One region of the Citrobacter portucalensis genome, then DNA from elsewhere that is predicted to be linked to it. Evidence: predicted binding sites of a transcription regulator. Region 1 holds the regulator's gene; each other region holds the start of a gene.
The links. The regulator PurR, encoded in region 1, represses purine synthesis genes. The targets are predictions, from matches to a motif close to CANGCAAACGTTTGCNTG.
Positions count from the first base shown of each region.

Region 2: gcvT (glycine cleavage system aminomethyltransferase GcvT) is a predicted target of PurR. The motif match lies at 1,543-1,560, and genes of this name have one in related genera.
Region 3: tusA (sulfurtransferase TusA) is a predicted target of PurR. The motif match lies at 1,648-1,665, and genes of this name have one in related genera.

Region 1 covers NZ_CP092466.1:2,769,760-2,773,038, reverse strand. Annotated here, with positions in the region: gene punC (purine nucleoside transporter PunC) at 1-59, opposite strand, end outside; gene punR (DNA-binding transcriptional activator PunR) at 172-1,104, shown strand; gene purR (HTH-type transcriptional repressor PurR) at 1,101-2,126, opposite strand; gene cydH (cytochrome bd-I accessory subunit CydH) at 2,424-2,513, shown strand; gene LY264_RS13465 (MFS transporter) at 2,689-3,279, shown strand, end outside.
Region 2 covers NZ_CP092466.1:862,090-865,368, reverse strand. Annotated here, with positions in the region: gene gcvH (glycine cleavage system protein GcvH) at 1-332, opposite strand, end outside; gene gcvT (glycine cleavage system aminomethyltransferase GcvT) at 358-1,452, opposite strand; gene ubiI (FAD-dependent 2-octaprenylphenol hydroxylase) at 1,905-3,107, opposite strand; gene ubiH (2-octaprenyl-6-methoxyphenyl hydroxylase) at 3,223-3,279, opposite strand, start outside.
Region 3 covers NZ_CP092466.1:284,494-287,772, reverse strand. Annotated here, with positions in the region: gene zntA (Zn(II)/Cd(II)/Pb(II) translocating P-type ATPase ZntA) at 1-1,244, shown strand, start outside; gene tusA (sulfurtransferase TusA) at 1,343-1,588, opposite strand; gene LY264_RS01350 (7-cyano-7-deazaguanine/7-aminomethyl-7-deazaguanine transporter) at 1,757-2,422, shown strand; gene LY264_RS01345 (DcrB family lipoprotein) at 2,495-3,052, shown strand; gene LY264_RS01340 (MFS transporter) at 3,056-3,279, opposite strand, start outside.

The DNA.
Region 1 (3,279 bases):
AGAAAACCGAGCACGCTAAGACCTGCCAGCCAGACTAAAAACCCTTTCCCAGGTTGCATCATCATTTCTCTTTTTTAGCAGTAGAACAATGCCGCTGAGTGTAGTGAGTGTAATTCTCGCTGTGAAACGCTAATATTTGCTTACTGATTTCAAATTTTTTGCAGGCAGAATATGTGGTCGGAATATTCACTTGAAGTGGTTGATGCGGTTGCGCGTAACGGCAGTTTTAGTTCGGCCGCGCAGGAGCTGCACCGTGTACCTTCGGCGGTAAGCTACACCGTGCGCCAGCTGGAAGAGTGGCTGGCGGTGCCACTTTTTGAGCGACGCCATCGGGATGTGGAATTAACGCCTGCCGGGGCATGGTTTTTAAAAGAAGGCCGCTCTGTTATCAAAAAAATGCAGATCACGCGCCAGCAATGTCAGCAAATTGCCAACGGCTGGCGCGGACAGCTGGCGATCGCCGTCGATAACATTGTCCGCCCGGATCGTACCCGACAGATGATCGTGGATTTCTACCGTCACTTTGATGATGTGGAGTTGTTAGTTTTTCAGGAAGTGTTTAACGGCGTGTGGGACGCACTGTCTGATGGGCGTGTGGAGCTGGCCATCGGGGCCACACAGGCCATTCCGGTCGGGGGGCGCTATACCTTCCGCGATATGGGAATGCTGAGCTGGAGCTGCGTGGTAGCCAGCCATCATCCACTAGCGTCAATGCCTGGACCGTTAAGTGATGACACGTTGCGCAACTGGCCGTCACTGGTGCGCGAAGATACCTCCCGAACATTGCCGAAGCGTATTACCTGGCTGCTGGACAACCAAAAGCGCGTCGTCGTGCCGGACTGGGAATCTTCTGCGACCTGTTTGTCCGCGGGATTGTGCGTGGGCATGGTACCGACGCATTTTGCCAAGCCGTGGATCGATAGCGGTAAATGGGTTGCGCTGCAACTGGAGAACCCTTTTCCTGATGCCGCATGCTGCCTGACATGGCAGCAGAACGATACGTCACCGGCATTGAGTTGGCTGCTGGACTATTTAGGAGATAGTGAAACGTTGAACAAGGAATGGCTGCGGGAGCCAGATGAGACTCCCGCACAACAGGCTTAACGGCGGTAATCGCGGAACGGACCGTCGGCAACGGAGCGACGCTCAACCAGGCGTGGATGCACTTCGATAGACTGTGACTCTTCACGTTTATTCACGATACGGTCTAACAGCATGTTGAAGGCCGTTTCACCCAGTGAATCCTTCGGCTGGTGAATGGTCGTCAAGGCCGGCGTGAAGAAGCGGGCGTTGCGCACGTTGTCGTAGCCGATGAGTGAGACATCCTGCGGTACGCGCAGTCCCATTTCGTCAGCGGCGCACAGCGCACCCATTGCCATAATATCGCCACCGCAGAAGACCGCGGTCGGACGATGAGACTGCGACAGAATTTGCTGCATGGCGCGGTAGCCGGATTCAGGCTCAAAATCGCCCTGGACAATCCAGTTTTCAGGCACTTTAATCAGCGCTTCTTCCATCGCTTTCATAAAGCCAGCCAGACGCCCGGCCCCGGTGTTACGTTCCATTGGGCCAGGGATCACGCCAATCTCACGATGACCGCGTTCTACCAGATACCGGCCCGCCATGTAACCGCCTTCGAAGGCGTTATCAATGACCGTATCAGTAAAGTCGGCTTTTGCTTCGCCCCAGTCCATGACGACCATCGGGATATGGCGATACTCTCCGAGCATCGAAAGCAGCGACTCCGGATACTCAGAACACATCACCAGCAGACCATCAACGCGCTTTTGCGCCATCATCGACAGATAAGCCTGCTGTTTTTCGAGACTGTTCCATGCGTTACCCAGGATCAGGGTATAGCCTTTCTGGAAACAGTTTTTCTCAACGGCTTCGATAATTTCGGCGAAATAGGCCGCTTCGCTGCTGGTCGCCAGCAAGCCGATAGACTTGGTGTGATTTACCTTCAGGCTGCGGGCAACTGCGCTCGGAGAATAGTGCAGTTCTTTGATTGCTGCCCAGACAGCATTACGTGTTTCTTCCGCGACAAAGCGCGTCTTGTTAATTACGTGTGATACGGTTGTAGTGGAAACGTTTGCTCGCTTCGCTACATCTTTAATTGTTGCCATTACATCTCACTCCAGACCATATCCTAAGCTCCTGAGAATACTCCAGGTAAACGTTTGCCTTTACACACCCTTATCGCAACGTAAGGGTTGCGGCACGCCGGGAAAACGACACGGAACGTCAGGAAGGGGTCAATGGCCGGTACGCTAATCAAGTAAGCGTGGAATTTTGTCTGATCTTAACGAAAAGGGGAAGAGTTAAAAGCAGTTATCAATATAAATCGTGAGAGATTTTTGCTTTCAAGTGTGTAAAAATGCGCAATATCACTTTTTGTGTGGGAATAAAAAGGAGAAAACTTGATGAGCACCGATCTGAAATTTTCGTTAGTGACTACCATTATTGTTCTGGGTTTGATCGTCGCGGGTGGTCTGACCGCAGCGCTGCATTGATTTCCCCGAGGGAGTTAGCTCTCCCTCATCCCTTCGACTCGTTTTTCCCCGCTATTGTTTGCGAATAAGCAAAAGTCTTTTGCAGTTTTGTTAACTTTATTAATTTTGCGATCAATGTCATGCTTTTGACTCTTATTTTATGTCGTGCCACGGCTCGACGATATGGAGTCGAAATATGAAAATCAATTACCCTTTACTGGCGCTGGCAATCGGGGCGTTTGGTATTGGCACCACCGAGTTTTCGCCAATGGGGTTGTTGCCCGTCATTGCCAAAGGTGTGGACGTCTCGATTCCGGCGGCTGGCATGCTGATCAGCGCTTATGCGGTAGGTGTGATGGTAGGTGCACCGCTGATGACATTGCTGCTGTCTCATCGTGCGCGACGTAATGCTTTGATATTCCTGATGGCGATTTTCACGCTGGGTAATGTTCTTTCGGCTATCTCGCCGGATTACACCACGCTGATGCTATCGCGTATTTTGACCAGTCTTAACCATGGAGCCTTTTTTGGTCTCGGTTCTGTGGTTGCAGCCAGTGTGGTACCCAAACATAAGCAGGCCAGCGCCGTGGCAACGATGTTTATGGGGTTAACCATCGCCAATATTGGCGGCGTTCCGGCGGCGACCTGGCTTGGTGAAACCATCGGCTGGCGCATGTCGTTTATGGCCACTGCGGGGCTGGGCGTCATTGCGATGGTCAGCCTGTTCTTCTCATTACCCAAGGGTGGAGCAGGAGAGCGCCCGGATGTCCGAAGCGAACTGGCGGTG
Region 2 (3,279 bases), 1.9 Mb from region 1:
CTTTCATCGCTGGCTTTGATTTTGAAAATCCAGCCGCCCGCATACGGTTCGCTGTTGACCAGTTCCGGGGAGTCGCTGAGCGCATCGTTAACCGCAACAATCTCACCGCCTACTGGCGCATAGATATCGGATGCCGCTTTTACGGACTCCGCAACGGCGCAATCATCGCCCGCGCTGACGGTGGCGCCAACTTCTGGCAGGTCAACGAAAACCATGTCACCTAACAGCTCCTGAGCGTGTTCGGTGATACCAACGGTGTAAGAGCCGTCAGCTTCTTTGCGCAGCCATTCGTGTTCTTTGCTGTATTTCAGTTCTGCAGGTACGTTGCTCATCAATCAATCTCCAAAAAAGGATGAATTACGCGACGGCTTTGCCGTTACGCACAAAAACAGGTTTAGTCACTTTTACCGGCATTTCACGGTTACGGATCTGTACGATCGCAGTCTCACCGATACCCGCAGGCACGCGCGCCAACGCGATGCTGTAACCCAGGGTTGGGGAGAATGTGCCACTGGTGATAATGCCTTCATGCTGGTTGCCAGAAGCATCGGTGAAACGCACCGGCAGTTCATTACGCAGCACGCCCTTCTCAGTCATCACCAGCCCGACCAGCTGTTCGTGGCCTTTTTCGCGCTGCATTTCCAGTGCTTCACGACCAATAAAGTCGCGGTCGGCAGGTTCCCACACAATGGTCCAACCCATATTGGCTTCCAGCGGAGAAATCCCTTCGTCCATCTCCTGACCGTACAGGTTCATACCCGCTTCCAGACGCAGGGTGTCGCGCGCGCCGAGACCACAAGGTTTGACGCCTGCTTGTACCAGCGCACGCCAGAAATCAGCCGCTTTTTCATTCGGCATGGCGATTTCATAGCCTGCTTCGCCGGTATAACCGGTGGTTGCGATAAACAAATCACCCGCCTGAATGCCAAAGAACGGCTTCATACCTTCTACCGCATGGCGCTGTTCGTCAGTAAACAACGTGGCTGCTTTTTCCTGCGCGTTTGGCCCCTGCACCGCAATCAGCGACAGGTCGTCACGAACGGTGATGTCGATGGCGTAAGGTTCAGCGTGTTGGGTAATCCAGGATAGGTCTTTTTCGCGGGTGGCGGAGTTTACAACGAGGCGGAAGAAATCTTCAGTGAAGTAGTAGACAATCAGGTCATCTATCACGCCGCCCGAAGCGTTGAGCATCCCGGAGTAGAGGGCTTTACCCGTCTTCGTTAGCTTCGCGACGTCGTTTGCCAGCAGATAACGCAAGAACTCCCGGGTGCGGCTACCGCGCAGGTCGACGATGGTCATATGCGACACATCAAACATTCCGGCGTCGGTGCGAACAGCATGGTGTTCATCGAGCTGAGAACCGTAATGCAGTGGCATCATCCAGCCATGGAAATCGACCATGCGCGCGCCACATAGCGAGTGTTGTTCGTACAAAGGAGTCTGTTGAGCCATCTTTTCCTCGTTGAATAAGCGGGGCTACCAACTCTTTCGCGGTGAAATTTTCGCCACGAAACCCAGCACCGCAGCCGCTCCAGGGGCTACGACGCAAACGTTCTCTTTGTCCTGAACTTACCACCGAAACAGACGCTAAACCATAAGTCAAAATTAACCATCACATTAGCTTATGGCGAAAAACAGCCAGATCACCAACAGAATAAAACTCCATACATATAGCAATTAATCAGAACAACAAACAAATGTAAGCGTAAAATCACAGCACCAATCCACATTAAATGTGGAAAAAATGTCAAAAATGGCGTTATGAAAAAAACGCAATATTAGAAAAACTAATGCGAAAAAAGGCGTGGAATTAGATTATTTCAAATGAGAGAAGCACCCCGGCGCGAAGGCCGGGAGAGGAAAGTGTGACGGGTCTCAAACTCTTAAGATTGTCCTTACGGACACTAACGTAACCACTCGGGAAGATCGTTCAGTCCCATCGCCTGACGGATGAGTTGTGGTTTTACGCCCGGGAGGGTATCGGCCAGTTTCAGCCCAATATCGCGTAGCAGTTTTTTCGCCGGATTCTCGCCTGCAAACAGTTCACGGAAACCCTGCATCCCCGCCAGCATCAGCGCTGCACTGTGCTTACGGCTGCGCTCGTAGCGGCGTAAATAGAGATACTGCCCAATATCTTTACCCTGACGTTGTAGCCGCTTAAGTTCATCGATCAGCTCCGCCGCATCCATAAAGCCAAGGTTAACCCCCTGACCCGCCAGCGGGTGGATGGTATGCGCCGCATCCCCCACCAGCACCAGACGATGGGCCGCGAACTGGCGGGCATAACGTCCCGTCAGCGGAAACGCCTGACGTTCGCTTTCAAGGCTGCACAGCCCCAGACGATTATCAAAGGCGATATTCAGCGCCTGATTAAACTCGTCAACGCTTGCCTGCTGCATACGTTCTGCTTCCTGCGGCGAGAGCGACCAGACAATAGAACACAGGTGTGGATCGCTGAGTGGCAGGAATGCCAGGATCCCCTCGCCATGAAACGCCTGACGCGCAACCGCACCGTGAGCTTCCTGCGTACGGATAGTCGCCACCAGCGCATGATGACGGTAGTCCCAGAAGGTGAGCGGAATGTCCGCTTTATTGCGCAGCCAGGAATTAGCGCCATCGGCACCGACGACCAGACGCGCCGTCAGCATTGCGCCATCTTTGAGGCTTAGAAATGCTTCGTTCTCGCCCCAGGCCACCTGCTGTATTTCAGCTGGCGCCATCAGCGTAATATCCGCTGAACGCTGTGCCTTTTGCCACAGTGCATAATGGATTTCTGAGTTTTCAACGATGTGGCCCAAATGGCTGTAGCCCATGCTCTGGTCATCAAACGCAATACGTCCAAAGCTGTCTTTGTCCCAGACTTCCATGCCGTGGTAGCAGCAAGCGCGACGAGCAACAATGTCGGACCAGACGCCAAGACGGGTAAGCAGTTTTTCGCTGGCTGCATTAATGGCCGAAACGCGAAGCTGAGGAGGTGCATCCGCCGCCAACGGCTGCGGAACATGTTGTTCTAATACAGCAACGCGCAACCCACTGCCCTGCAGGCCGCAGGCAACCGCCAGCCCCACCATGCCGCCACCAACAATTGCTACATCAACACTTTGCACTGTTTATACCTCGAAACCTGTAATCCGTAGGCCTGATAAGCGCAGTGCCATCAGGCATTTTTGCGGGGACCCTTGCCGGATGTCGGCGTTGCCTTATCCGGCCTACAGGTCATATTTATCGTGCAACCCAACCCAGGGTCCGCTCCGCCAGCGCATCGCGCGCAGGGGTGAA
Region 3 (3,279 bases), 2.5 Mb from region 1:
CCGAGCCGGGTGCCAGCGCGATTGACCGTATTCTGAAGCTGATTGAAGAAGCGGAAGAACGCCGCGCTCCCATTGAGCGCTTCATTGACCGTTTCAGCCGGATTTACACTCCAGCCATTATGGCGGTTGCGCTGCTGGTCACCCTCGTACCGCCACTGCTTTTTGCCGCATCCTGGCAGGAGTGGATTTATAAAGGGCTGACGCTACTGCTGATTGGCTGCCCTTGTGCTCTGGTGATTTCAACCCCCGCAGCCATTACTTCTGGTCTGGCCGCTGCGGCACGTCGTGGGGCGTTAATCAAAGGTGGTGCCGCGCTGGAACAGTTGGGTAGAGTCACGCAGGTGGCGTTTGATAAAACCGGCACCCTGACCGTCGGTAAACCACGCGTCACGGCGATTCATCCGGCAAGCGGTATTGGTGAGGCTGAACTGCTGGCACTGGCGGCAGCGGTAGAGCAAGGCGCGACGCACCCGCTGGCACAAGCAATTGTTCGGGAAGCACAAACGCGCGAGCTGACTATTCCTGTCGCAAAAGAGCAACGGGCGCTGGTTGGCTCTGGAATTGAAGCGCTGGTCAACGGCGAACGCGTACTGATTTGCGCCGCCGGTAAGCAGCCTGCCGATGCCTTTGCCGGGCAGATTAGCGAGCTGGAAAGCGCGGGCCAAACGGTGGTGTTGGTGCTGCGTAACGATACCGTTCTCGGCGTACTGGCCTTACAGGACACGCTGCGCGATGACGCTCGCAGCGCCATCAGCGAGCTTAATCAGATTGGCGTGAAAGGGGTGATCCTGACCGGTGATAACCCGCGTGCGGCCGCCGCCATTGCCGGTGAACTGGGCCTCGAATTCAAAGCAGGACTCTTGCCGGAAGATAAGGTGCAGGCCGTTACCCATCTTAACCAACAGTCGCCGCTGGCGATGGTCGGCGACGGCATCAACGACGCCCCGGCAATGAAAGCGGCTACCATCGGCATTGCGATGGGAAGCGGGACCGACGTCGCGCTGGAAACCGCCGATGCCGCTCTGACCCACAACCGTCTGCGTGGTCTGGTGCAAATGATTCAGCTGGCGCGGGCTACCCACGCCAATATTCGCCAGAACATTGCGATTGCGCTGGGCCTGAAGGGGATTTTCCTCGTCACCACGCTGCTCGGGATAACCGGACTGTGGCTGGCGGTGCTGGCGGATACGGGGGCGACGGTGCTGGTGACCGCGAACGCGCTGCGGTTGTTGCGTAAAGGGTAGTGCCTGTTTCTCGCCTGATGGCGCTTCGCTTATCAGGCCTACAGGTTACTCAGTCTTTATAGGCCGGAGAAGCGTTAGCGCCATCCGGCATGACAAGATTACTGCCCTTTGCGCACTAAATAACGGTACGGCAGCGAGTCGGTCTCTTTGGCCACCAGCTCATGTTCCATAAAGGTACAGAAGCCAGGAATATCGCGGGTTGTTGCCGGATCGTCGGCAACAATCAGCAGCGTTTCACCGGCCTGCATGCCGCGTACGGTTTTACGCACCATCATTACCGGTTCCGGGCAGCGCAGCCCTTGGGCATCAAGAGTATGGTCGGGGGAAGTAAACAGGTCGCTCATCGTCGTCTCATTCATACAAAAACGGCGTTATTTTACGCTCTGTTGTGGCGTAAGCCAATCAGGTTAACGATTGCGTGAAAAACAACCATTGCAATGTGCTCTTAAAGCAGTATCATGCGACGGTTTTTTATTGGGTTCCCTCACCCCATCCAACAAAAAGGTCACAATATGACTCCGTTTACACAAACTCAGCGCGTAAAAGCGTTGTTCTGGTTATCGCTATTTCATCTGCTGGTGATCACCTCCAGCAACTATCTGGTGCAGCTTCCAATCTCCATTTTTGGTTTCCATACCACATGGGGCGCGTTTAGCTTTCCGTTTATTTTCCTCGCGACCGACCTGACCGTGCGTATTTTTGGCGCGCCGCTGGCCCGACGTATCATCTTTGCGGTTATGATCCCCGCGCTGCTGATCTCCTATGTCGTTTCATCACTGTTCTATATGGGATCGTGGCAAGGATTCGGCGCACTGCTGCACTTTAACCTGTTTGTCGCCCGTATCGCCGCCGCCAGCTTTATGGCCTACGCGCTGGGACAAATTCTGGATGTGCATGTCTTTAACCGCCTGCGTCAAAACCGTCGCTGGTGGCTGGCACCGACGGCGTCCACGCTGTTTGGCAATATCAGCGATACGTTGGCCTTCTTCTTTATCGCTTTCTGGCGTAGCCCGGATGCCTTTATGGCCGAGCACTGGATGGAAATCGCACTGGTCGATTACTGCTTCAAAGTGCTGATCAGCATTATTTTCTTCCTGCCAATGTATGGCGTGCTGCTGAATATGTTACTGAAAAGGCTGGCAGATAAATCTGAAATCTCTGCATTGCAGACGAGTTAAAGGTTCATTTTCCGAGTTGTGATAAGATGGACGAATGAGCCGTTATGGCCGTTTATCGAAAGGAAGAAGTCAATGCGCAATCTGGTTAAATATGTCGGTATTGGCCTGCTGGTTATGGGGCTTGCGGCCTGTGATAATAGCGATACAAAAGCGCCAGCCGAGGGTGCTGCCGCAGAAAGTAACGCCACCGGACAACCGGTCAGCCTGCTGGACGGCAAACTCAGTTTTTCCCTGCCAGCGGATATGACCGATCAGAGCGGTAAGCTGGGCACCCAGGCGAACAATATGCACGTATATTCTGACGCAACCGGCCAGAAAGCAGTGATTGTGATTGTTGGCGACAACACCAACGAAGATCTGGCGGTGCTGGCAAAACGTCTGGAAGATCAGCAGCGTAGCCGTGACCCGCAGCTGCAGGTCGTCACCAATAAATCTATTGAGCTGAAAGGCCACACGCTGCAGCAGTTAGACAGCATCATCTCGGCCAAAGGCCAGACCGCATACTCTTCCGTGGTGTTGGGGAAAGTGGACAACCAACTGCTGACGCTGCAAATCACGCTGCCTGCTGACGATCAGCAAAAAGCGCAGACGACCGCAGAAAACATCATTAACACGCTGGTTATCCAGTAACGGTTAAGACGATGACGCGGCCTCCGGTGACACCACCTGAGGCCGTTTTTTTAACCGCCAGGTCAGCAATAACGCCACCGCTACCAGCCCTGCCGCCGCCAGATAGATAACCGGCACACCCGCCCACGTCATGACCAGCCCGGCCAGCGGCCCGGTAACCCCCAGCGATAAATCCATAAACACCGTGTAGGTCGCCAGCGCAGCGCCCTGATTTTGCTGAGGAACGG